3 regions of the Thalassobacillus sp. B23F22_16 genome follow, and region 1 is predicted to be linked to each of the others. Evidence: predicted binding sites of a transcription regulator. Region 1 holds the regulator's gene; each other region holds the start of a gene.
What was found. Region 1 encodes LexA, which represses DNA repair genes until DNA is damaged. Its sites were predicted from a motif close to CGAACATATGTTCG; they were not measured.

Region 1 (4,292 bases):
AAGAGTGGTCCGCATCAAAATGATGCGGACCACTTTCTGTTTAAATTACTGGGTTTTGTCCCAGCCTCGTTGGATTAATGTTTCTTTTCGTTGCGTTGCATTCGTTTTACTTTTTCCGGTGTTACGTCATTTCCTTCCGGATCAACGACTTTCATACTTTTCAATTGGTTTTTGAAAGACTTCCGGACATTGCCGAGGTATTCTTGGCGTAATTGCTTTTGTTCGTCTTTCTCTGCTTTCGTAAGGGATTCTTTTTTCGATTTATTGGCTAATTCGTTTATACGATTTAGTTTATCTTTTGATAACATGCGTACACACTCCTTTTTGTGAGCCCTTAATTAAGAAAAGCCTGTTCTGTTCCCTCAAATACTTATAAAGGAATAAGTAGCTAAACTTCTCTCTAAGTGCTAAAAAGACAAGTGTCCTATGACCCTTGTCTTCTATATAATATTAACTTTTATCTTCTTCTTTTTCAAGTGAGATGTATTCACGGTAACGCCGGTGGACAGTCGCTTTGGAAACATCATAACCAAGCCCGCGCAAGGTGGCGGCAATTTCTTCGAAAGTCAACTTATTGGACCTAAGCCGGACAACTTCCTCTATCGGAAATTCAATCCGCTCCCTCCCTCTTGCCAGTTGCTGGTTGGAAAGATTCTTACCCGGGTCATAACCTCGTTCCATCGCTTTGTTCATGCCGCGCTTTATTTTCAGGTTATGGATTTTACGCTGGTACTCCTCCACAATACCTACTATCTGCAGAACCATGGAGTCGGATTCAGACAGCTGCAGCTCTCCCTGATGGGAAAGAGACCAGACATGCACGTCCATTTTGTTAAGCTGATGAAACAGCGCAATTTTTGTATTGCCCCGCCCTAAGCGTGTTTCATCCTGAATCAGCAAGCCTTCCGCCTGTCCATCCGAAAACCGGTCAAGCAACCGGAATACACCCTCACGCTCAATTTCGTATCCGCTCGCTTGTTCTTTTATTACGTCCACTACTTCCATGTCTTTCTGTTCGGCCATAGCAAGAAGCTCTGACTCCTGCCTGGCTAATGACGTTACCTGTGCTTCTTTTTCTGTACTTACCCTGCAATAAATGATTACGTTCATTCCTGCGACCCTCTCTGCTTGTTAATACGGATAATAAACTATAGACCTAATGTCAGCTGCTGATCGTCATGGCAGCATATAAGAATGCCAGACTCAAAATGAAAAGAATAATATAGGTCATGTCCAACTTAGACAGTTTATCAAACATTTTAACCCCTCCATACAGAACTTTTGTTCGCATTTGTTAATTTCATTATATACGAACATTCGTTCTTGTCAAGAAAAAATCGAACGAATGTTTGTATTGTGGAAATCATCATGGTACAATGTGGTTAATAAAAACATATGTACGAGGTGTGCTTATATGAGTAAATTATCGAAGCGGCAACAGGAAATATTGAAATTCATAAAAGAAGAAGTACTGGCAAAAGGCTATCCACCTTCTGTACGCGAAATCGGACAGGCTGTAGGACTGGCCTCCAGCTCCACGGTCCACGGCCACCTTGCGAGGTTAGAGAAAAAAGGATTCATCCGACGGGATCCAACAAAGCCTCGCGCTATTGAAGTATTGGAATTAGAAGAAGAACAAAATATTCCGAGAAGTGAAGCCTCCTATGCGCCGGTAATTGGTAAAGTCACAGCAGGCTCACCTATTACAGCAATCGAAAATATTGAAGAATATGTGCCGCTGCCGGAAAACCTGGCCGGCGGTGAAGAAAATACGTTCGTACTTGTAGTCGAAGGAGAAAGTATGATTGAAGCTGGTATATTGGATGGAGATATGGTCATCGTGAAACAGACACCAACCGCTCAAAATGGAGAAATAGTCGTTGCGATGACGGAAGACGAGGAAGCTACGGTCAAACGGTTCTTCAAAGAAAAAAACCATATCCGCCTGCAGCCTGAAAATGCTACGATGGAACCGATTGTCCTTCAGGAGGTATCCATTCTAGGAAAAGTAGTGGGGTTATACCGTTCGATCCATTAATACACCCTCCCTTATAATAAGTGTCAATCATAAATAAGCTTAAAAGGACAACCACCTAATAATAATAGCGGTGATTGTCCTTTTGTTTTGTATTAAATACTGAATCATTTACCTTAGAGGAATACCAAACTCAAGAATTACTATAAAGAGCGCTAATTTTGCGCTCATTTTTATCTATTCATAGACATAGGACTAATTAACTGAATTGTCTATATATTCTGACTATAACTTGATTTTCCACCTAACACTCCTTTATAATAACGTACAACAGTTATTAAAGAATGTGTTCATCATTATAAGGGAGGAATTGAATGAAGAAAGAGAACCTTCGCATGGTAGATATCACAGAGAGTATTAATGGAAAGTTAGAAGAAGGAAATATTAATTTATATCTTTAATAAGGAAAAAATCGGCCGGATTTTGATGACTGGCGGTGAAAATCGTTACGAAATGATAGAAGGTTTCAAATACCAAAAAGGAAAAATCTTTCGTATAAATAAAGTGAATGATATTCAGCAATACGTAAGTGATTGCGATCTTGGCTGGTGTTGAGCCATAAATAAAGCCATTGATGCAAAGCATCAATGGCTTTATTTTGATTAATATACGGAGATATACTGTTCACGTTCCCCAGGGTGGACTTGTGTACGGAATAGATTTTATGGATACAAAATATTCGTTTTTAATCATTTAAATACGATCATAATCAGTATACTTATCAAATAGTCTACCCTTTTAGTTAAGTAATACAAGGTGGAAACCTGCCTGATTTATAACTTCCCCCATCCTTCTGGTTCCACATTTTACGTTTATACTTATCTGAGTAATGATTAGCTTCGTTTCTTCGAGGTTTACAATGCTTTGCTTTTAACGCAATATAAACCTCCTTCAGTACTTGTATAGATTGGCATAAATGAATCGACCCAATGCCACATATGTAAATATCACCATCCGTTCATACAAAAACTCCTTATTTCTTATTCCGCTCCGTTAGTGAAAAAAAGATCGTCCGACTTGGACAATCTCCTCCTATCATGGAATAATGAGGCCAATCCAATACTTTAAATTGCCCCCGTTTCATTAAGACTCGATTTCAAGATAATCAGTCTTCTAATTTATTTGTAATCGCTATTAACATCTAAGCTTTTGATTGGAGAGAGTATTGAAACATCAAAACATTGCCTTAAAGAGATTTTACTCATATTATAATAAATTAACGCGGCGAATAATAAACAAGCTGTCGAGACTTACTCAACAGCCTAGAAAATTTATGGGAAAACTTTTAGCTTCTTTAATATGTAAACAATCCATCCAATGACAAGAAAACCCCCGACATACATAAGGATGGTATAAAAGAAATTCCATGTTTGATCATATTTTATTGTTTCTACTAGAAGAGCCAGCCCTTCTAAGCCCGTCATACCTCCGATGAATATAATATAGACCCAGAGGGGATTAGTGTTTTTGTACACCAGCATATAGGTGAACCAGGCTCCGGCGACAGTGAAGATTCCTAAATCTAAAAACAAGGAATCCAGTAAAACAATCGTCGGCATATGATTCACTTTCCACAGTCCCATATGAATGCCTGCCTGGTTCAAAACAACCGCAATCAATGCGGTAATGGGTGCCGTCGTATAAAAAATTTTGGGTGCTTTTTTATATAAATAAATGCCTATAATCCAAGGAAAGACAAAGCCTGCAATTATAATAAATACCATTTCTACCACCTCATGTTAGTACTGTGTCTTTTCTCATTTTTTATTCTATAAGAGATAATGTATCTAATCCACTTTATCAGACAGTTTCAGCTATTTGATTTCCAGTTCGAAAGGAACTTCAGAATTCTATTTCCAACCTTTTATTATTATCTCGAAACTGAGTCTACAAATATACTGCCCTATACTTAAGTACACAAAAGACGACTATTCTTATTGAATATTCGTCCACTCGTATATTATTATTATTAACCAGATTATTTCTGGTTTTAAATCTCTCATACCTTTAGCTTCCTTCATCAACTTGGATACAAAGTGATATCTTTCAATCCTACGCAATTGGACGCCCTCCGAAATTTTTATATTTGCAAAACCAAAACAGACATTAAAGATGCGTATTTAGTTGCTCAAGTAATACGCATCGACTCTCCAGAAGCGACTTCTGTGACTGCTAAACTAAAGTAGACAGTTTCCGCTAGATTAGAAGAAACACTTATTTACCCAAATATACCAGTAAAATATACAGCTCTCCCATT
Region 2 (4,292 bases), on a different contig from region 1:
ACTGCTGGTCCGAAAATCCATCGGATCAGCTTTTATCGTTGTAAGTGAAGGAGGAAAGCGAGGTATTTCCCTGCCCAACCTGCGACGATGAAATAAAGTGAGGGAATGGAAATTTTATGCTACAATGGTATAATTAAATGAATGACTATTCAGTAAGAGAGAGGAATTCAGATGACTATCGTGAAACAAAAAATCAGCCAAATAACCGTACCTACTCCCTATGCGGTAGGAGATGTCCATATTTATGTACTGAACGGAGAACGTCTCTCGATCATCGACGCAGGTGTGAAGACCGATGAGGCCTGGGAGGCATTTGTTTATCAATTGAAGCAGATTGGTTATGAACCAAAAGATATTGAACAGGTGATTTTGACTCACCATCACCCTGACCATATCGGTCTTATGGAATACTTTCCGCGTCTTGAAGAAGTGATTGCTCATCCTCAGGTAGATCAATGGCTTAAGAGAGATCCGGAATTCCTGCAAAATTATCAAAGCTTTTTTCAAACTTTGTATCACCAGGCGGGGGTCCCGGCTCACTACCTCAGCTTTTTGAAACAACTGCGCAACCCTCTTGGTGACGTAGCAAAAGGGAATCTTACCAGCACGATACTTGAAGGCGACGCACTGCCGGGACATGGAGATTGGAAAGTAATTGCTACACCCGGCCACGCACAGAGCCACTTGTCTTTTTATCGCGAAAAAGACGGAGCTCTCCTGGGAGGCGATCATTTGCTTGAACATATCTCTCCTAATCCATTGCTCGAACCACCTTTTCAACCTGATGAAGAGAGACCCAGGCCGATGCTCCAGTATCGCAGCTCCTTAAAAAAATTGCTTTCGTACGATATTGAACATGTCTACCCTGGTCATGGAAAGACATTCACTAATGCGGCTGAATTGATTCACCGACGTCTAGAGAGTCAGGAAAAACGGGCGGCTAAAGTGCGGGAAATCATTGGCGAGGCTGAAATGAACATGTTCCAGATCTGCACTCGTTTGTTTCCGAACCAATACGAAAAACAATTCGGACTTACCATGTCTGAAACCATCGGACAGCTGGATTACCTGGAGGACATAAAGGCTGTAAAAACAAAAGTGGACAATGGCGTGATTATTTATGAAAATGTGGAGGGTTCTTTATTATGAACCCTTTTGTAAAAGATAAAAAAGTGTTGATTACCGGAGCATCAGGGGGAATTGGCCAATACATTGCGATTCATGTTGCCAGGAACGGAGGCATCCCTATCCTGGTAGCACGATCTGCAAATAAGCTGGAGACAATAGCAAATATACTGGAAGAAAAATTCAATGTCTCCTGCCACTGGTATCAGGCTGACCTTAACAGAGACACAGAATCGAAAGAGATTAGTGAACAAATTTTAGCAGAACATGAATCGATTGATGCTCTAATCAACAACGCCGGGATGGGCATCTTTGACTATTTTGCTGAGTCTGAATGGCAGGATATCAACCGGATGATCCAGTTGAACATTACATCTTTGCTAAGAGTGACACACCAGGTGCTCCCCCGGATGATCGAGCAGGGCTCCGGGCACATCGTCAACATAGCTTCCCAGTCAGGAAAGATGGCAACGCCTAAGTCTGCCGTTTATGCCGCAACGAAGCATGCCGTACTGGGTTTCACCAATGCTTTGCGCCTGGAAACGGAGTATCAGGGCATATTGGTCACAGGAGTAAATCTTGGCCCTGTCCGCACTGGTTTCTTCGACCAGGCTGATCCTACAGGTGCTTACCGCAAGGCTGTCGATCCATGGATGCTTGACGCCAACAGGGTTGCCAACCGGATCGTTAAGCAATTATTCAGACCGGCCAGGGAAATCAATCTTCCAGTCTGGATGGAAGCGGGTAGTAAGCTGCACTACCAATTCCCTGGCTTGACTGAAAAACTCCTCAACAAACAATTCAATAAAAAATAGCCTGGCAACGTATTTTGCCGGGCTTTTTCTATTGAGTTCAGCCTGCAGTCTCTTTTTTTACAATGATTCCCTCTTGCATATGCGAACGTATATTCGCATAATATAAGGTGAGATCAAAAGAGAGGTGTGACGGAAATGAGTAATCCGGTAATTGATTACAATTTATTTCCGGAACGTCGAGTCCTGTGTGTCGATATGAAGAGTTTTTATGCCAGCTGTGCCGCCATTTTACGCGGCCTTGACCCGATGACCTGCCATTTGGCAGTGGTGGCGGATACGAGCCGCAGGGGGAGTGTAGTATTAGCCGCATCCCCGGCGATGAAGAAAGACTACGGCATCCGCACAGGGAGCCGGCTGTTTGAAATACCGGATGACCCGGATATTGTTATTGTATCCGCGCAGATGAGTACCTATTTAGAAATTTCCACTGAGGTTACGAGGCTGTTTCATAAATACGTCCCGAAAGAAGCCATCCACACCTATAGCGTCGATGAAAGTTTCCTGGAGGTCGATGGAAGCGAGCGGATGTTCGGAGAAGCAGAGGAAATAGCAACGATGATTTTGAAGGAACTGGAAGATACCTTCCATCTCAAAGCGGCAATTGGAATTGGCCCGAATATGCTGTTGGCCAAGCTATGTCTTGATTTGGAAGCGAAGAAAAAAGGCGTCGCCGAGTGGACCTATAAGGACGTTCCGGAAAAACTGTGGCCGGTTGCCCCGCTCAGAGAAATGTGGGGAATCGGTCCGCGCCTGGAAAGAAGATTGAATCGGATGGGGATTACGACCGTCGGCCAGCTTGCGCATTACCCGCTGGAGCGGCTCGAAAAAGTATTCGGCGTCATGGGCAACCAATTGTTCTACCATGCGCACGGGGTCGATTTATCGGAGCTTGGTGCTCCTATCATCCAGGGGCAGATCAGTTATGGGAAAAGCCAGATTCTGCTGCGTGACTACCATGACCCGTCCCAAGTGAAACACGTCATGCTGGAAATGTGTGAAGAGGTGGCGAGGCGTGCGCGGAGCAACGATAAAGCGGGACGGACAATCAGTCTGGGGATCGGCTATAGTAAAACGGAAGGAGGCGGCGGCTTTCATCGTTCGCGCAGCCTCGACCAGCCGACCAATATTACCATGGATATTTATTATACGTGCCTGCAGCTGTTTAAGGAATTCTATGAAGAAAAGACGGTTCGGAGCATATCGATATCTTTGTCTAATATCAGTGAAGACACGAGCATCCAATTGGATTTATTCGATACGGGAAGGGATCGTAAACGGGAGCTCGGTTACGTCATGGATGCTATCCGGGACAAATATGGCAGTGATGCGCTGCTCCGGGGTGTTTCTTATACGGAAGCAGGTACCGCGCTTCATCGAAGCAAACTTGTGGGAGGGCACTTTGCAGAGTAAGTCAGAACGTCTTTTTTGCCAGGAAATAAAAAATTTCTTATGATTATACTCATAGGGGGGATAGAAATGGAATTGAGGATAACCAATGAAGCGAAAGAACAATTGCGAGCGTTGAACCCTGATAACCGCAGGTATTTACGGTTGTATTATGACACGGAAGGCTGTGGGTGCGGGGTGAATGGCGTTCCCACCCTCCGTTGGACGGACACAAGAACCGATTGGGATCAAGGTGTAGATAATGAGGATTTTGAAGTGATCCTTCACAAACAGCAGGCCGTCTTTTTTGAGAAGCGTCTCCGGCTGGAAATTGTGAATGGGAAGCTCCGCTTAAGCAGCCCGAACGGGGTTCTCAATCCTGTAATCCCAGGTTCGGAAGTGATGAAAGGAGACAGCGCATGAGCAAGAAACGTATTAATGAGCAAGGTTCGTTAAGTGACCGGTTGAATGCCGATATCGTAACCCAATTGAAGTCAAAAAAAACCCAGCTGAAACAAAAGGAAGAGCAGGACAAGGAACGGGAGAGACAGCGTAAAATAGAGGAACGAAAGAAGAAAGAAGCAAATAAGAGCTTTGAAGAACTGCTGGAAGAAAGTGAAATGGACTGGAAAAAGTTCAAGTGAAAGGCTGCCTGTGGAGCATACTCCATCAGGCAGCCTGATTTTATTTAAGGCTTTGTTAAACCTCACTGTAGATGTTAAAGTAAAGCTCCCTTTTCTTGAAGACTCAGTTTCGAGATAAATTGTTTCCGTTACGATAGTAACGGTTAGGAGGTCCGGGAAATTACTCGCTTTCCATGGGCGTACGGTGAGCTTCCTCGGGCTTCGCCTTGCGGGATCTCACCGCTCATGTCCATCCCACTGGAGTCTCGCAATTTCCCGGACCTCCTTGCGTTTATGAGAGATACGGAAACATCGGTATATCGTTCTTCAAACCAAGAGTGAG
Region 3 (4,292 bases), on a different contig from region 1:
ATAGAAATAAACGGAGGATAAAAAAATTATGAATCCTTCCAATTGAAGGAGCGCCCTATTCATCTTCAGTTTCCTCTCTTATATAGTCTACAACTTGCACCCTTCTCCTATCTTCTGGTTTAAACTATCGGGATATTATGTATACTCGTCTAACCAACGTAGTATTCCTTCGGGGGTCTCTTTTTCATAGGTTTATCCTCACTTGTGTAACTCCAGTGGCTTTCAATAGTAACTACCTTTTCTAATTTTTACATCATCTTAGATATCAAAATATAATGGGTAGTGGATACTGCATTTTTCATTAAAACGATGGAGGCACTGCGGACATTGAGAGAGTTCCAAATATTCATGAATGGTCAATTCCTTATCACAATTTCCACATAGAATGGCTCGTTCATTCCAAAGTTTCTGCGGCCATTTTTCCTCCCGGTGATCCGCCTTTTCCTTATGGCAATAATAGCAGGCGTAATATTCTTTGCAGCAATAGAATTTGATGGCAATGATATCTATGTCACTATGATAGTGTCGGCAACGCGTGTAAGGATCTACCTGTACCCCTTTAACTATCTTATTGCTGGACACCATGATGCCTTTCCCTCCTTTTTACTCTCCTATATTTATTGTAATCTGGTCTATAATTCCACTAACAACTGATTATTCGTTTCCTATCTAATGATTTCCTTCAACGAAGATAAATTTCCGGCTAAATAATAACATCCAGTACCTGAAAGGTCCTGGATGCCGTTATTTTTTATAGTCATCTAAGAAGTCTTTTTGAAAGCTGGTACTGACTTTATGTGAGCGATCGTTTGTAGACGTCAGGTCCTGAAAAGGGTTTTTTCCATAACGCTCGGTCAAATCATCGATGGTTTTATAGAGCTTTTCTTTTTCAGCGTATTGCTCGAAGCTGAAAATGTCCAGTTGTTGGGTCACTTCTTTCTGTTCGGCCAAATCTCCTGCAGTTATTCCTAACAGCCGGACAGGTTCCTGGTTCCAATGTTCATCAAATAACCTGGAAGCAATATGAAACAGGTCATCCGAGGTATGGATATAATCATTCAATTGTCTGCTTCTTGTGATGTTTTTCCAGTCGTGATAACGGATCATCAACTGAACATTTCTCGCCAGTACTTTTTTGCCACTCATACGGGCAGCCACTTTATTAGCAAGCCTTCTCAACACTTGGCGGATCTCCATGTCATCGGTAGTATCCTGGGACAGAGTGGTTGAAGACCCGATACTTTTGAATTCATGTACAGCTTCTGGATCCACAGGACGGTTGTCTTGTCCATTAGCACGGTTTCTCAACCGCTCGCCATTAATACCCAATAATTGTTTCAGTTTAAATACATCATAATTGGCAAGGTCGCCAATAGTTTCCATGTTATAATTGCGAAGTTTTGCAGCTGTTTTATCGCCGACGCCATACATTTCTTCAATCGGAAGCGGCCACAATTTCTTCGACAGGTCACGCTTTCGCAAAACAGTGATGCCCATTGGCTTTTTCATATCCGAAGCCATCTTAGCCAGGAACTTATTTGGTGCGATACCGATACTGCATGGGAGATCGAGTTCATCAGAAATCCGCTGTTGGATTCGATCAGCTATTTCCAATGGAGAACCAAGATGTTCGCAGGCTGTGATATCCATATACCCTTCATCGATGGATACCGGCTGGATAATCTCTGTGACATCTGCAAGTATTTTAAACATTTCTTTAGAAGCTGTACGATACCGGTCGAAGTTCGGGCGCATCACGATCAAATCAGGACAATGCCGTTTGGCTTCCCATAACGGCATCGTCGTTTTTACCCCGTGCTTCCTTGCCTCGTAGCTGCTGGTTACGACAATCCCCTTTCTCTCTTCCGGGTTTCCTGCGATAGCCAGAGGTTTACCCTTTAAGGTGGGATCGAACGCCATCTCAACTGAAGCATAGAAACTATTCATATCAACATGAAAAATGACCCTGCCATTTTTCGGGTACCATCTAGAAGACATGATGATCCTTCCTTCTTTACGAACTTTTGTTCTTCTATTATAGCACGCAGATACAACCTATTTCGAGAAGCATCCCAGGTCCTCCAGAATCTGGATGTCCCGGGGTGAACAGAAACTAAAAATCGATCATGCTTTTTTGAGCATGATCGATTGGTTCATTTATACATTGGCTGCTTCCTGGATAATAGCGGTGACAAACTCAGCAACTTTTTCTAATTCAGCAACTGGCATGCGTTCGTTAGTTGTATGAATTTCTTCATACCCTACTGCGAGGTTTACTGTCGGAATGCCGTGGCCGGCAATGATATTGGCATCACTTCCGCCGCCACTTTGCAGCAGTTCACTGTCACGGCCTATGTTCTTAGCAGCACTACGTGCCACTTCAACGACCTTGTCACCAGCCTGATGTTTAAAACCAGGGTACATGACGGTGACCTCGACATCTACTTCACCGCCCATTTCCTTGGCTGTGTTATGGAATGCTTCTTTCATTTTTTCCACTTGAGCTTCCATTTTTTCCGGAACGAGTGAACGGGCTTCTGCTAAAATTTCCACATGATCGCAAACAATATTTGTCTGTTTCCCGCCTTCAAAACGGCCGATATTTGCCGTGGTTTCATCATCAATCCGGCCAAGCGGCATTTTTGCAATTGCTTTAGCAGCAAGCGTGATCGCAGAAACACCCTTTTCTGGAGCAACTCCGGCATGGGCTGTCTTGCCTTTGACGATGGCATTAATTTTTGCTTGTGTCGGAGCAGCAACGATAATGTTGCCGACCTTTCCGTCACTGTCGATGGCATAGCCATATTTAGCTTTTAATAGGGAAGCGTCAAGTGCCTTGGCACCGACTAAGCCGCTTTCCTCCCCAACAGTAATGACGAACTGGATGTCCCCATGTTCGATATCATTTTCCTTCAGTACTCGGATGGCTTCCAGCATAGCTGCAAGACCTGCTTTATCATCCGCACCCAAAATGGTAGTTCCGTCGGTTACGATGTAGCCATCTTCGATCGAAGGTTTGACGCCATTTCCAGGAACGACGGTATCCATATGGGATGTGAAATAAATCGTATCGACGCCTTCCTTTGTCCCTTTCAGGTTACATATCAAATTGTTGGCATCGTGATCTGTCTGGCTGCGCGCATCATCTTCCAGCACTTCCAAGCCAAGATCGGTAAATTTCTTTTTCAGTACTTCCGCAATTTTAGCTTCGTCTTTTGTCTCGGAATCAACCTGAACCAGCTCCAGGAACTCCTCAATCAGACGCTCTTTATTTACTGCTGCCATTCGTATGCCCTCCTTTATGTATCATACAGTCCAACTAGTACGTTAGCGGAACAGCCTGAAACTGTCAACGATAGCAGTTTACAGGCTGCTGGCAACGTTAAAGTGGAATATTGCCGTGTTTCTTTTTCGGTCGCTCTTCCTTTTTGTTTTTCAGCATATCCAGTGCTTTGATCAAAGTGCTCCGGGTTTCCCGAGGATCGATGACATCATCAACCATACCCAGGGAAGCTGCAACATACGGGTTAGCAAAACGTTCTCGGTACTCGCTGATTTTCTTCTGGCGTGTTTCTTCCGGGTTATCACTTTCTTTTATTTCTTTAGCGAAAATGATATTGGCAGCACCTTCAGGCCCCATTACGGCAATTTCAGCATTCGGCCACGCATAGACCAGGTCTGCACCGATAGATTTACTATTCAATGCTACATATGCCCCACCATAAGCTTTTCTTGTAATAACCGTAAGCTTTGGTACAGTTGCTTCGGAATAGGCATACAAAATTTTTGCTCCGTGACGTATGATGCCTCCATGCTCCTGCTTGATTCCCGGGAAGAAACCGGTGACATCTTCAAAGGTGATGATTGGTATATTGAAGGAATCGCAGAACCGGATAAACCTTGCCGCTTTATCACTGGAGTCAATATCGAGACCACCGGCCATATACTTCGGCTGGTTACATACAAGGCCGACCGTCTTCCCTTTGAGTCTCGCGAACCCCACGACGATGTTCTTAGCAAAGTCTTTATGAATTTCGAAAAACGAATCAGGGTCGACTACTTCATCGATGACAACCCGTACATCATATGGCCGGATCGGATCGAATGGTATCTTGTCTGTCAAATCAGGAAGGTAGTCATCTTTCTCCTCCAGCTCTCGTACTGGAGGTTTCTCTTCATTGTTAGCCGGGAGGTAGCTCACCAGCTGACGGACAGCATCAAGTGCTGATTCTTCATCCTTTGTTTTCAAATGGGCGTTTCCGCTCTTCGAATTATGAACATAAGCACCACCA

Region 2: ACGTNI_RS04600 (Y-family DNA polymerase) is a predicted target of LexA. The motif match lies at 2,023-2,036, and genes of this name have one in related genera.
Region 3: ACGTNI_RS04670 (DNA polymerase IV) is a predicted target of LexA. The motif match lies at 2,018-2,031, and genes of this name have one in related genera.

What each region holds. Positions count from the first base shown of each region.
Region 1 is NZ_JBIEKD010000002.1:242,907-247,198, reverse strand. Features, by position in the region: gene ACGTNI_RS03775 (DUF896 domain-containing protein) at 75-308, opposite strand; gene ACGTNI_RS03770 (YneB family resolvase-like protein) at 451-1,110, opposite strand; gene lexA (transcriptional repressor LexA) at 1,415-2,038, shown strand; gene ACGTNI_RS03760 (DUF2553 family protein) at 2,417-2,590, shown strand; gene ACGTNI_RS03755 (hypothetical protein) at 3,307-3,759, opposite strand; partial or broken gene ACGTNI_RS03750 (IS110 family transposase) at 4,042-4,197, shown strand.
Region 2 is NZ_JBIEKD010000003.1:143,809-148,100, reverse strand. Features, by position in the region: gene ACGTNI_RS04610 (MBL fold metallo-hydrolase) at 172-1,149, shown strand; gene ACGTNI_RS04605 (SDR family NAD(P)-dependent oxidoreductase) at 1,146-1,940, shown strand; gene ACGTNI_RS04600 (Y-family DNA polymerase) at 2,076-3,350, shown strand; gene ACGTNI_RS04595 (iron-sulfur cluster biosynthesis family protein) at 3,417-3,749, shown strand; gene ACGTNI_RS04590 (YqkE family protein) at 3,746-3,970, shown strand.
Region 3 is NZ_JBIEKD010000003.1:160,886-165,177, forward strand. Features, by position in the region: gene ACGTNI_RS04660 (DUF4260 domain-containing protein) at 1-63, opposite strand, end outside; gene ACGTNI_RS04665 (CHY zinc finger protein) at 259-585, opposite strand; gene ACGTNI_RS04670 (DNA polymerase IV) at 745-1,998, opposite strand; gene ACGTNI_RS04675 (M20/M25/M40 family metallo-hydrolase) at 2,158-3,285, opposite strand; gene ACGTNI_RS04680 (acyl-CoA carboxylase subunit beta) at 3,383-4,292, opposite strand, start outside.